Regions from separate parts of the Exiguobacterium sp. s91 genome, predicted to be linked through region 2. Evidence: riboswitches for the same ligand, from Rfam matches in the RefSeq annotation. Region 2 holds a riboswitch; the other holds the start of a gene.
What was found. Region 2 has a riboswitch for FMN ahead of ribD (bifunctional diaminohydroxyphosphoribosylaminopyrimidine deaminase/5-amino-6-(5-phosphoribosylamino)uracil reductase RibD). Riboswitches for the same ligand answer to the same signal wherever they lie in the genome.
Positions count from the first base shown of each region.

Region 1: it holds a riboswitch for FMN, as region 2 does, so the genes downstream of both, KNQ06_RS02395 (ECF transporter S component) here and ribD (bifunctional diaminohydroxyphosphoribosylaminopyrimidine deaminase/5-amino-6-(5-phosphoribosylamino)uracil reductase RibD) in region 2, are expected to answer to the same signal.

Region 1 is NZ_JACSMZ010000001.1:475,466-481,326, forward strand. Features, by position in the region: gene KNQ06_RS02385 (NAD(P)/FAD-dependent oxidoreductase) at 1-1,013, opposite strand, end outside; gene KNQ06_RS02390 (YuzB family protein) at 1,106-1,339, shown strand; gene KNQ06_RS02395 (ECF transporter S component) at 1,416-1,982, opposite strand; FMN riboswitch at 2,138-2,280, opposite strand; gene KNQ06_RS02400 (HesB/IscA family protein) at 2,392-2,742, shown strand; gene KNQ06_RS02405 (NAD-dependent epimerase/dehydratase family protein) at 2,862-3,728, shown strand; gene KNQ06_RS02410 (GNAT family N-acetyltransferase) at 3,725-4,228, shown strand; gene KNQ06_RS02415 (GNAT family N-acetyltransferase) at 4,225-4,716, shown strand; gene KNQ06_RS02420 (NAD(P)/FAD-dependent oxidoreductase) at 4,977-5,861, opposite strand, start outside.
Region 2 is NZ_JACSMZ010000001.1:73,018-78,878, forward strand. Features, by position in the region: gene KNQ06_RS00420 (MetQ/NlpA family ABC transporter substrate-binding protein) at 1-735, shown strand, start outside; gene KNQ06_RS00425 (M20 family metallopeptidase) at 758-1,963, shown strand; FMN riboswitch at 2,147-2,291, shown strand; gene ribD (bifunctional diaminohydroxyphosphoribosylaminopyrimidine deaminase/5-amino-6-(5-phosphoribosylamino)uracil reductase RibD) at 2,452-3,492, shown strand; gene ribE (riboflavin synthase) at 3,477-4,103, shown strand; gene ribA (GTP cyclohydrolase II) at 4,103-5,293, shown strand; gene ribH (6,7-dimethyl-8-ribityllumazine synthase) at 5,290-5,748, shown strand.

The DNA.
Region 1 (5,861 bases), 400 kb from region 2:
AAGAGACGTGGGACTTTCCCCGTCAGAGCTTGCTTGCCCATGACGATCCCGAAACCGTCTGATTTTCCGAGCGATCCGAGCATCCCGCGCAGTTTGATTTCTGGCAGTTTCGGCAATTTCTTCCCTTGCCATTTCGCTTGCAAGACGTCGACGACTTGTTCTGCCTGATGTTCTGCGAGTTGACCGCTTGGCGCATAAGGCAAGCTGGCACAATCGCCGATGACGAAGACGTTATCGTATTCCGGTACGTGATGATGTTCCGTCAATTTGATCCGACCACCACTGTCTGCAGCAAAGCCGAGATCACGAACGACCTTGACCGGCTGCGTACCTGCCGTCCAAATCGTTAAGTCCGACGGGTACGTATCGTCGCCGTTTCGCACGTCGTCCGCCGTGACGAGCGTGACGTTCGAATTGTTGATGACTTCCACGTCATGCTCCTCGAACCATTCCTGGACGTAAGACGAGACTTTGTCGGATAAGAATGACAAGACGGATGGACCGCGGTCGAACAGACGAATCGTTAAATCCTTCCTGCTCTCATGCAGTTCACTGGCAAGTTCGACACCAGATAGACCAGCACCGACGATCGAGACGACGGACCCCGGTGACAGACCACAGATCGCTTGCTGTGTCTTGCGCGATTCTTCAAGTGTCTGGATGCTGTATGTAAACTCTTGAGCACCCGGAATGTTGTGGTATTTATCCTCGCAACCGAGGGCGATGATCAAGTCATCATAGAATAATTCTGATCCGTCTTGCAGGTGGACCGTATTCGTCTCTGGTGAGATTTTAATGACATGTCCATATTTATAAGTAAGATGTTTCCCCTCCGGAAATTCAATCCGGACATCCCGATCTGATAATGTACCTGCTGCGAGTGCGTAATATTCCGTTTTGAGTGCGTGGTACGGTAGACGGTCGACGAGCGTGACGGCAACTTCCTCGTCCTTGAATCGCTCACAAATCCGCATTCCACCATATCCTCCGCCGAGTACGACCAATTGCTTCATAACGTAAAATCCCCCTTAGTTCCCCTAAATCAGTCTGACCTTGTATAATACGACATGAGGCAGGTCGTTTCCTGCTTGAAGGAGGAAAAAAAGTGAATCCGATTATTGAATTTTGTATCAGTAACTTAGCGGCTGGTACACAGGTCGTCATGGAGCAACTCGAACGTGACCCGAACGTCGACGTCGTCGAATACGGTTGCCTCGGCTATTGCGGTATTTGTTCGCTTGATCATTTTTGTCTCGTTGATGGTGAGACGGTCGTAGGCGAGACGCCGGAAGAGTTGCTTGAAAAAATTTACCTAAAAATCGAAGAGAATGAGCTGTGAGCACGGACAGCCAAAAAATCCCCTCGTTCGTCTGAACGAGGGGATTCGTGTCCGTCAGCGGGCGCAGCTTTTCGGATCAGGCAGATTGTTGACGGCGCATCATCCATGGTCGTAGTTTCAAGAACAACGGAATGAAGAGTGCCGAGATGAACAACGCCTTGATGACGTTAAACGGTAAGATACCAGCTGTGATCGCTGTCCATTTGACAGCTGGATCCGCCATGTAGTCCATACCGAGGAACCATGCATACGCTGGAAGGATCAAGATATAGTTGAGAATCGCAAGACCGAGTGCCATCGTGATCGTACCAGCGACGAGACCAGTTGCGAGACCTTGTGTTGATTTCTTTTTATGGTAGAACCAGCTAACAGGAAGCACGAATGCGACGCCAGCAGCGAAGTTCGCGAATTCTCCGACCGGAACACCACTTCCGCGGAAGATGTAGTATAGCACGTTCTTCAGTGCTTCGACGATGACACCTGCGACCGGTGAGAACATGATCGCTGCGACGAGAGCAGGAACATCACTGAAGTCAATCTTCAGATAGTTCGGTAAGAACGGTAGTGGAAAATTGATAAGCATAAGAACAAATGAGATTGAACCTAACATTGACAGAGTGACCATTTTTTGTGTGCGTTTCATACGAGTATTGTCTCCTTTTGCTCGTTCCTCTCGATGAAGTATTGGCATGACTGCGTCCATAAAGAAACCCCTATTGATGAGATCAACAGGGGAGAAGTCCGCATTAAATAAACCTAATCGATTATTGCAAAAATCGATCAAATTCAAACTCATGCCGCCATCTTCTCCCATCCAGACTGTACTGTCGGCTCCTGAATTACACAGAATCAGCAAATAGCGCCCTATTCGCTCGCGGGCTTCAACTTAAGAAGAGTTGTTTACCGCCGGTCGGGAATTTCACCCTGCCCTGAAGATGGAACGATTATTTTGTTGTACATACCATTTATACAACGAATTCAAGATAGTTTCAAGCAACTAGGTTTCGATTCGCTCAGAAGTTGCGTATACTAAAGAAAAGGAAGGTGATGACATGATCCATTTAACGGAGGCAGCAGCGCTACAAGTCCAGGACATGATGGCGCAGGCACCAGCAGATGAACGGAATCTTCGGATGCTCGTCCAAGGTGGTGGATGTAGTGGTCTGTCGTACGGAATGGGATTCGACCAACAGAAAGAAACGGATCTCGTTTTCGAACAGCACGGCGTGACCGTCATCGTGGACGAAAAAGATTACCCGGTCGTCAAAGGACTGGAAATCGATTATAAACAGTCGATGCTCGGCGGTGGATTCACAATCACGAATCCGAATGCCATCGCAACATGCGGTTGCGGGACATCGTTTCGAACAGCAACGAACGCTGGGACACCGGGTGGCTGTTAATGAATCCAATCGTGGACATCGTCCACGATTTTTTTTATTGCTCATATACAGGAGACCTGTTCCATTGACTCGAAATATTTAAGAGAGTGAATGCTACTACGAACAGGGAGGGCTTCAGGATGAGAAAAGTATTGATCTTCGGGGGAACGCGTTATTTCGGACGACGGTTAGCGATTCGTTTAGCCGATTCGGGGGATGATGTGACGATCGTCACACGCGGCGAGCATACACCACCAGTCGCGAAGGGCTTGACATTTTTCAAAGGGGACCGGACGTCAAGTAGTACGATGAAGGACTTAAGCCAACAGCACTGGGATGTCATTTATGACAACATTTGCTTCACGCCGTATCAAGCCAAGCTTGCGATCGATGCGTTTGAAGGGAAAGTCGGACGCTATGTGTTGACGTCGACGATGTCTGTCTATGAAGGCGGTGGTGCGAACATCACGGAGCGTGCCTATAATCCGTTTCCCGGGAAATATGACCTCGAGAAGGAACATGGATATGGCGAAGGGAAACGCCAAGCGGAGAGTTATTTCTTCCAACGGGCGACGTTCCCAGTCGTTGCCGTCCGTTTCCCGGTCGTCCTCGGACCAGATGATTATACGGAGCGACTCGTCTTTCATATCAAACGGGCGCTTGACGGTCGTCCAATCGTCGCTGAAAACAGCTATGCCAAGATGGGCTACATCTCAAGTTACGAAGCCGCTGCCTTTCTTGAGTGGTGTGGTCGTTCGGAAATGACGGGACCAATCAACGCTGCGAGTGACGGTGTCTTATCGATTCAAGATCTGATGGATAAGATCGACCACGTTGCGGGAACGACGAGTCAACTCGTTGCAAAAGGAGAAGATGAATCGCCGCTTGCAACGGAACGTGATTTCTATATGGATACGACAGCTGCAAAACAAGCAGGCTATCTGTTTCAACATATCGATGACTGGCTCGATCGTTTGATTGAAGAGGAGGTGCGCAATCACCAATGATGCAGTTGATGAAACCGACTCTTGAATGGGAAATGGAGTACCGCGCTTTTTTAGAAGACTGGCGAGAATCGGGCGAAACGATCGTGCCGGAAGCAGTCGGAGACACATATGAACCACTTGGCGCTTATTTCGCGGAACTTAAGGAAATGGAGACGACGGTCAGACCGGGTCTCGTCACCCATACGACGTACTGGATGGTCGACGGGCAACGAATCGTCGGAGCGTTGAACTTCCGGCATGACTTGACGGAGAACTTGAAGTTGTACGGCGGACATATCGGATACGGAATCCGACCATCCGAGCGTCAGAAAGGATATGCGACGAGTGGTCTTCGACTTGCGCTTGAAGAAGCACGCCAGCGTGGACTGGATCAAGTACTGTTGACGTGTGGCGTTGATAATCTAGCATCATGTCGTGTCATCTTGGCGAACGGCGGACAAGAAATCGAGCCGACTGTTCGTAATGGACGCGAGACACGTCGCTTTATCATCTTGTTATGAGAATCCGTGAAGCACATCTTGAAGATGCGTCAGCCATCGCTCGCGTTCATATCGACGCTTGGCGGGAGACGTATCAAGGTATCATCCCGGACACTTATTTAGCGCAGTTATCGTACGAAAAACGGACGAAACAATGGGAGCAGACGTTAGTCGATCAGCGCGTGTATGTTGCCGTTTCAGGAGAAGAAGTCGTTGGCTTCGCGCAAGGCGGACCGAATCGAAGTGATGCGCGTGAAGGGGAGCTTTATGCTATTTATGTCTTGCAAGCGTCTCAAGGGCAGGGACTCGGGAAAGCGTTGTTTCAACGCATCGCTGAGGACTTAGCGGAATATGAGACGATGCAGGTTTCTGTCTTGCGGGATAATCCTGCGTGCCAGTTTTACGAACGATTCGGTGGTCAGGTCTTCAAAGAATCGATGATTGAGCGTGGTGGAGTGGAATTCGTGCAACGGGTTTATCGGATGCCTATCCAACTAAGAACGAGATAGACTGATGAATACATTGCGAGAGCTACGAACAAATAAAGAACCTTCCAGAAGCTGATCTGGAAGGTTCTTTATTATTCATGATACGGGCGAAACCATATATTCTCGACTCCTACAGGAAAAGGAAGCATGTTATGTGCTTCCGTCAGGGATAGATAAGACCCGGAAAGCCGCACGGAGTGCGGGATACCGCGGCTTATCTCCCGCCTGAGGAAAGCGAGAATATTGGATCGGTCCGTAAAGATGGACTGTAAAGTGACTAATCAAGAATGATTCGTTACTTTTTCGAACAGACTCGTCGAGTGTTGCGGATGACGAGCAGATGGATCAACGAGAAGTTTCGCTTGGTTAACGGCGATTGGTGCTTCACCGAAGCCCGTTGCGATCAGTTTGACGCGTCCTTCATAAGTCGCGATATCACCACAAGCGAAGACGCCTGGAATCGCAGTCTCCATCTTCGAATTGACACGAATCGAATTGCGTTCGAATTCGACTTCCCATTCTTTGAGCGGTCCGAGTGACGAGACGAAACCGAAGTTACAGACGACATCGTCGGCAGCGACGACGACGACTTCACCACTTTCAGCATGTTTGAACGTCAGCGTCTCGATGTGCGTCTCACCTGTGACCGATTCAAGTGTATACGGCGTCATGACGTTGACGGACGAATCATGCAACAGTTCGACTGAATGTTCATGGGCACGGAACTTATCACGACGGTGGACGAGCGTGACGGATTTCGCAATCGGCTCAAGCATCAATGACCAGTCAACTGCTGAGTCACCACCACCAAGTAAGACGACTTGGCGATCCTTGAAACGTTCCATATCGTTGACGAAATAGTGCAAGTTCGTTTCTTCGAAGCGTTCTGCGTCAGCGACGCCGAGTGGACGTGCCGCGAACGAGCCGTTTCCTGCCGTCAAGATGACGGTCTTCGTATAATGCTCGCCTTTGTTCGTGACGAGGCGGATGATCCCATCATCCATCCGTTCATAAGCGATGACGGTCTCACCGAGTACATAGGTCGGATCGAATTCATTTGCTTGTTCAAGCAACCGATCAACCAGTTCCTGTGCTTTTACTTTCGGAAAACCGGCAATATCGTATATATATTTTTCAGGATAAAGCGTAGCGAGTTGACCACCTAA
Region 2 (5,861 bases):
ATCAAGCTCGGTGTCAGCGGTTCCGACACACAAGTTTGGGATTATGTCGCGAAAAAAGCAGAGAAGGAAGGCATCAAAATCGAGCTCGTCAAGTTCTCCGATTATGTCCAGCCGAACATGGCACTGGCTGAGGGTGAGATCGACGCCAATGCTTTCCAGACGATTTCCTACTTCAACGCTTTCAAGAAAGAACATAACTTGAAGCTATCGCCGATTGCGACGACTGTCATCGCACCGATGGGGATCTACTCAGATAAATACAAGGATGTCAAAGACATTCCAAATGGCGGAAAAATCGCTGTTCCGAACGAAGCGACGAACATGGGACGTGCCCTCTTGTTACTGCAAGAAGCAGGTCTGATCAAGCTACCGGACGACTTCGATGGCAACGGTTCGGTCGATAAGATCGTCGAGAATCCGAAAAAGCTGAAAATCGTTCCGATCGTCGCCGGGCAAACGCCACGCGTCTTACCGGACGTCGCGGCATCAATCATCAACAATGGCATTGCCGTTGACGCTGGCTTCAACCCGATCAAGGACTCGATCGTCCATGAGAACGAGACAGCAAAACCATACATCAACATCATCGCGACACGGACGGAAGACAAGAACAAAAAAGAACTGAAAAAAATCGCATCGCTGTATCAACAAAAAGATGTCGCGGCCTTCATCAAAAAAGAATATAAAGGCAGTACGATCCCGACGTTCGTTCCATTGAGCGATATCGGCGAATAATTTCAAAAGGAGAGTGGACAGTATGACGACACCAGTACGCACGACATGGGTAGAGACGATTGAACAGGACATCGAACAAAAACGGGAATCGTATCTTGAGACAAGTCATCGGATTCATGCAACGCCGGAAATCGGGAACGAGGAATTCTTTGCTTCGCGGCTCCATGCGGAGCGTCTAACAGCGGAAGGTTTTACAGTAGAACTCGGCGTCGCGGGGCACGATACCGCGTTCTTCGCGAAGAAATCGAGCGACCGACCAGGCGCAACGATTGCCTTTCTTGCTGAATACGATGCGTTGCCGGGTATTGGTCACGCGTGCGGTCATAATATCATCGGCACGACGAGCGTCGCAGCGGCAATCGCGCTCAGTAAAGTGCTCGATGAAGTCGGCGGGAGTGTCGTTGTCCTTGGAACACCAGCCGAGGAAGGTGGACCGAACGGTAGTGCGAAAGGCAGTTTCGTCAAACATCAGTTGCTGGAAGGGATCGATGCAGCCTTGATGGTCCATCCGTCGGGACAAACACGGATCACGGGTTCTTCCCTTGCGGTCGATCCGCTCGACTTTGCCTTTACGGGTCGTCCGGCACACGCAGCGGCGTCACCGGAGGAAGGCATCAACGCCCTTGACGCTGTCATTCAACTCTTCAATGGAATCAATGCGTTACGTCAGCAATTACCGGACGATGTCCGGATTCACGGAATCATCACGCATGGAGGTGATGCGCCGAACATCATCCCGGAATACGCAAAAGCACGTTTCTTCATCCGGGCGACGACACGGGAACGATTGAATGCCGTCACGGAAAAAATCAAAGCCGTCGCCCAAGGCGCGGCACTCGCGACTGGGGCGACACTTGACGTCATCGCCTTCCAAAATGAAGTCGATAACCTCGTCTTCAACCGGACGTTCGACCGTCTGTTCCAAGAAGAAGCAGAATCGCTTGGTGAAAAGGTCCACTTAGACGAACGACCGGGTCTTGGCTCGACGGATGCCGGTAACATCAGTCAAGTCATTCCGACGATCCATCCGTATATCAAGATAGGTCCGGACGATCTCGTCGCGCATACGGAAGCATTCAAAGAAGCGGCTCGTTCAGAAGCTGGAGATGAAGCCTTGATCACGGGTGCGAAAATCCTCGCTCGGACAGCGCTTCGCGTCCTCGCTGATGAACGGACGCGCGGGGCGATCGCTCAAGAATTCCACGATCGGAAGAACGGATATTTATGAGCGGAAAACAACGACTGGATGCACTGCTATCAGGTGCTCCGGTCGTTTTTGAGATGCGGTCGATCACGAATTGGTGATGGGTGACAGAATTGGAGCGAAATCAAAAAAGAGACAAGACAGAAGCATTTGCGCTTTGTTTTCTTGAAAAAGATATGCTAGGCTAAAATTGTATAACTCAATAATCCAGTTCTTCGGGGTAGGGTGAAAATCCCAACCGGCGGTGATGCGATCGATTGATCGACGAGCCCGCGACCTGTGATGTACGCATCATGGCTGACTTGGTGAGATTCCAGGGCCGACGGTAAAGTCCGGATGGGAGAAGAACGAAACGACACGATTCAAGCCGTTTTCTGAAAAAATGTTTTCAGGAGATGGTCTCTTTCTGCATGAAAAAAATGCAGGGAGCGAACCGTGTATTTCGTGAACCCTTCTATACAGACGCCCCTTTTTCAAGGGGCGTCTTTTTTCATTTGAAAGGAGTGAACGCGATGTCACAGATGATGAGTTATGCCATGCAATTAGCACAAATGTTACACGGACAAACAAGTCCGAATCCAAGTGTCGGCTGTGTCATCGTCAAACAAGGACGCATCATCGGCTTTGGTGCGCACCGGTTTGCCGGTGGTCCGCACGCAGAAGTCGAAGCCTTACGGATGGCAGGGGAAGCCGCCCGTGGTGCCGATCTTTACGTGACGCTCGAGCCATGCAACCATCACGGCAAGACGCCACCATGCACGGAAGCGATTCTACAAGCAGGAATCAAACGAGTCTTCGTCGCAACGGAAGACAAACATGCGATCGTCGCTGGTTCCGGAATCAAACGACTACAGGACGCGGGAATCGAAGTCGAGGTTGGCTTGTTACGACATGAGGCAGAAGCCCTCTACACGGCATTCTGGAAGACGATCGAACGAAAACGTCCGACCGTGACCGTCAAAATCGCTCAGACGATGAACGGGATCGCGGCGACAGGTGAACAGCGCTGGATCACGTCAGAAGAAGCACGCGCGAACGGTCGTGCTCTGCGAGGTCGCCATGATGCGATCCTCGTCGGCAGTGAGACGGTCCTCGTCGATGATCCGGCACTAACGTTACGCGCGTCGTCAGGCATCGAGCCGATTCGGGTAATCGTCGATCGTCGTGGTCGGGTCCCGGAGACGGCCCAAGTTTTCCGTGATGGTAAAAATCCAACCTACTGGCTGACGAGTGTTCCTCGGATTAGTCACGATCAGGTGACGGTTCTCGTTGGTGAGTATGAGACGCCGGAAGCGATTTTGAAACGCTTATACGAACAAGACATCCGCAGTGTTTTGATCGAAGGTGGACCGACGATTCAAGCCGCTTTCCTTGAGGCAGATCTCGTTGACCGAATCGAAGTCTACCAAGCCCCATCGATTTTTGAAGGCGATGCGTGGAATAGTCAACACGATATCGAAGATCGTTTTCAAATCGACCAGGTTGAGACGGTTGGACCGGATCTCCATCTGACGTACATCCGAAAGGAGGAGACGACATGTTCACCGGATTGATTGAAGAAGTCGGAACCTTAAAACGAAAGATCCCGCGACCGAACGGGTTAGCGCTTGAAATTGAGGCGCACCAGGTACTCGAAGGAACGAAGATCGGGGATAGCATCGCCGTCGACGGGATTTGTTTGACGGTCACGTCGATGAGTCCGACCGGTTTCACAGCAGATGCCGTCCATGACACGATCCGTTCGACGGCACTCGGCACGTACCGCGTCGGAAGCCCATTGCAACTCGAACGGGCGATGCCGGCAGACGGTCGTTTCGGCGGTCATTTCGTCAGTGGACATATCGACGGAACAGCGCGGCTGATCAGTCGGCGACCGGATGGAGAAGCGATGGTTTATACGTTTGATGTCGGATCGTGGCAAAAGTATTGTATTCCGAAAGGCTCGATCGCGATCAACGGCACGAGCCTGACGTTGCAACGCGTCACGCCGGAAACGATCTCGATTTCATTGATTCCGCACTCACGTCAAGTGACGACGTTTGATCGATTGGCAAGCGGCGCAGTCGTCAATATCGAGTGTGACATGATGGCGAAACATCTCTATCATTTCACGCAGCATGAGAAGCAGACGGACTGGGCAGCATTCTTAGGAGGCGACATGTAATGAACGGATTCGACTTGATTGAAGACGCGATAGAAGATTTGAAGAACGGACGACCAATCATCGTCTGCGATGACGAGGATCGTGAGAATGAGGGCGATCTCGTCATGCTCGCGGAACACGCGACACCGGAAAACATCAATTTCATGATCACATACGGAAAAGGACTCGTCTGTGTACCAGTCAGCCCGCGGATCGCAAAGCGACTCGAACTTGCTCCGATGACAGCGAATAATACAGATCCGCATGGAACGGCATTCACGCTCAGCATCGATCATGAAGAGGCAAAGACCGGCATCAGTGCTGAGGAACGGTCGCTAACGATTCAGCGGATGCTGACGGATGGACCGGAACGTTTCAAACGACCGGGTCACATCTTTCCGTTGATCGCCAAAGAGGGTGGTGTCCGGGAGCGACGTGGACATACGGAAGCGGGTGTCGATCTTGCCCGTCTTGCCGGTAGCGATGAGATCGCCGTCATCTGTGAAATCATTAAGGAAGACGGCACGATGGCACGGGTCGATGATCTACTTCTCTATAAGGAAGAACATGATTTAAAACTGATTACGATCGAAGCACTCGTCGCGTATCTCGAGCGACCGTTGAAGCGGGAGGCGGAAGTGTTGCTTCCGACGACGTTCGGAGCCTTTCGGATGATTGGCTATACGACACAAGATAAGAAAGAACATGTCGCTGTCTTATCCGGTGAAGCGCACGACGGGATGCTCGTCCGTCTACACTCGGAATGCCTGACAGGGGACGTCTTCGGTTCGAAGCGTTGCGATTGTGGACCGCAACTCGATGCGGCACTCGAGCGGATCGAACGAGAAGGTGGAGCCGTCCTCTATTTACGTCAGGAAGGACGCGGCATCGGTCTGATGGCGAAGTTAAAAGCGTACGAGTTACAGGAACAAGGACTCGATACGGTCGAAGCGAACCATGCACTCGGTTATCCGACGGACATGCGTGATTATACGGTCGCAGCGAACATGTTGTGTGATCTCGGCGTGACGAAGATCCGCTTGATGACGAACAATCCGGACAAACAACGGGTGCTCGAACAAGAAGGCATCGAAGTCATCGAACGCGTGCCCCATCAAGTACCGGCTGAACCTGAAAATCAACGTTATCTGAAAACAAAACAAACGAAACTCGGGCACTGGCTCGATATCCAAGGAGGACATACATCATGATCTACGAAGGTTTCTTAACAGGAGAAGGACTACGCGTCGCAATCGTCGCTGCACGTTTTAACGAATTGATCACTTCAAAACTCGTCGGAGGAGCAAACGACGCTTTCCGCCGCCACGGTGTTGCAGCGGATGCTGTCGATACAGCGTGGGTTCCGGGAGCATTCGAAATTCCACTCGTCGCGGAAAAGTTAGCGAAAAGCGGCAAATATGACGCCGTCATCACGCTGGGTGCCGTCATCCGCGGAGCGACGTCACACTATGATTACGTCTGTAACGAAGTCGCGAAAGGTGTCGCGAGTGCGTCGCGCGACACAGGCGTACCGATCATCTTCGGTGTCCTGACGACGGATTCAATCGAGCAAGCAGTCGAACGTGCCGGTACGAAAGCTGGGAACAAAGGCTATGAAGCTGCGGTTTCTGCGATTGAGATGGCGAATCTTTTACGGACGATCTAACGAACCAGAAACAGGCTGATGGAAGCTTCCATCAGCCTGTTTTTTTGCGGGAATCTCACGAACACTGAACCAAATTTCAAAAAAAGAATAGTAGATTTGAAATTTGAGGGTTC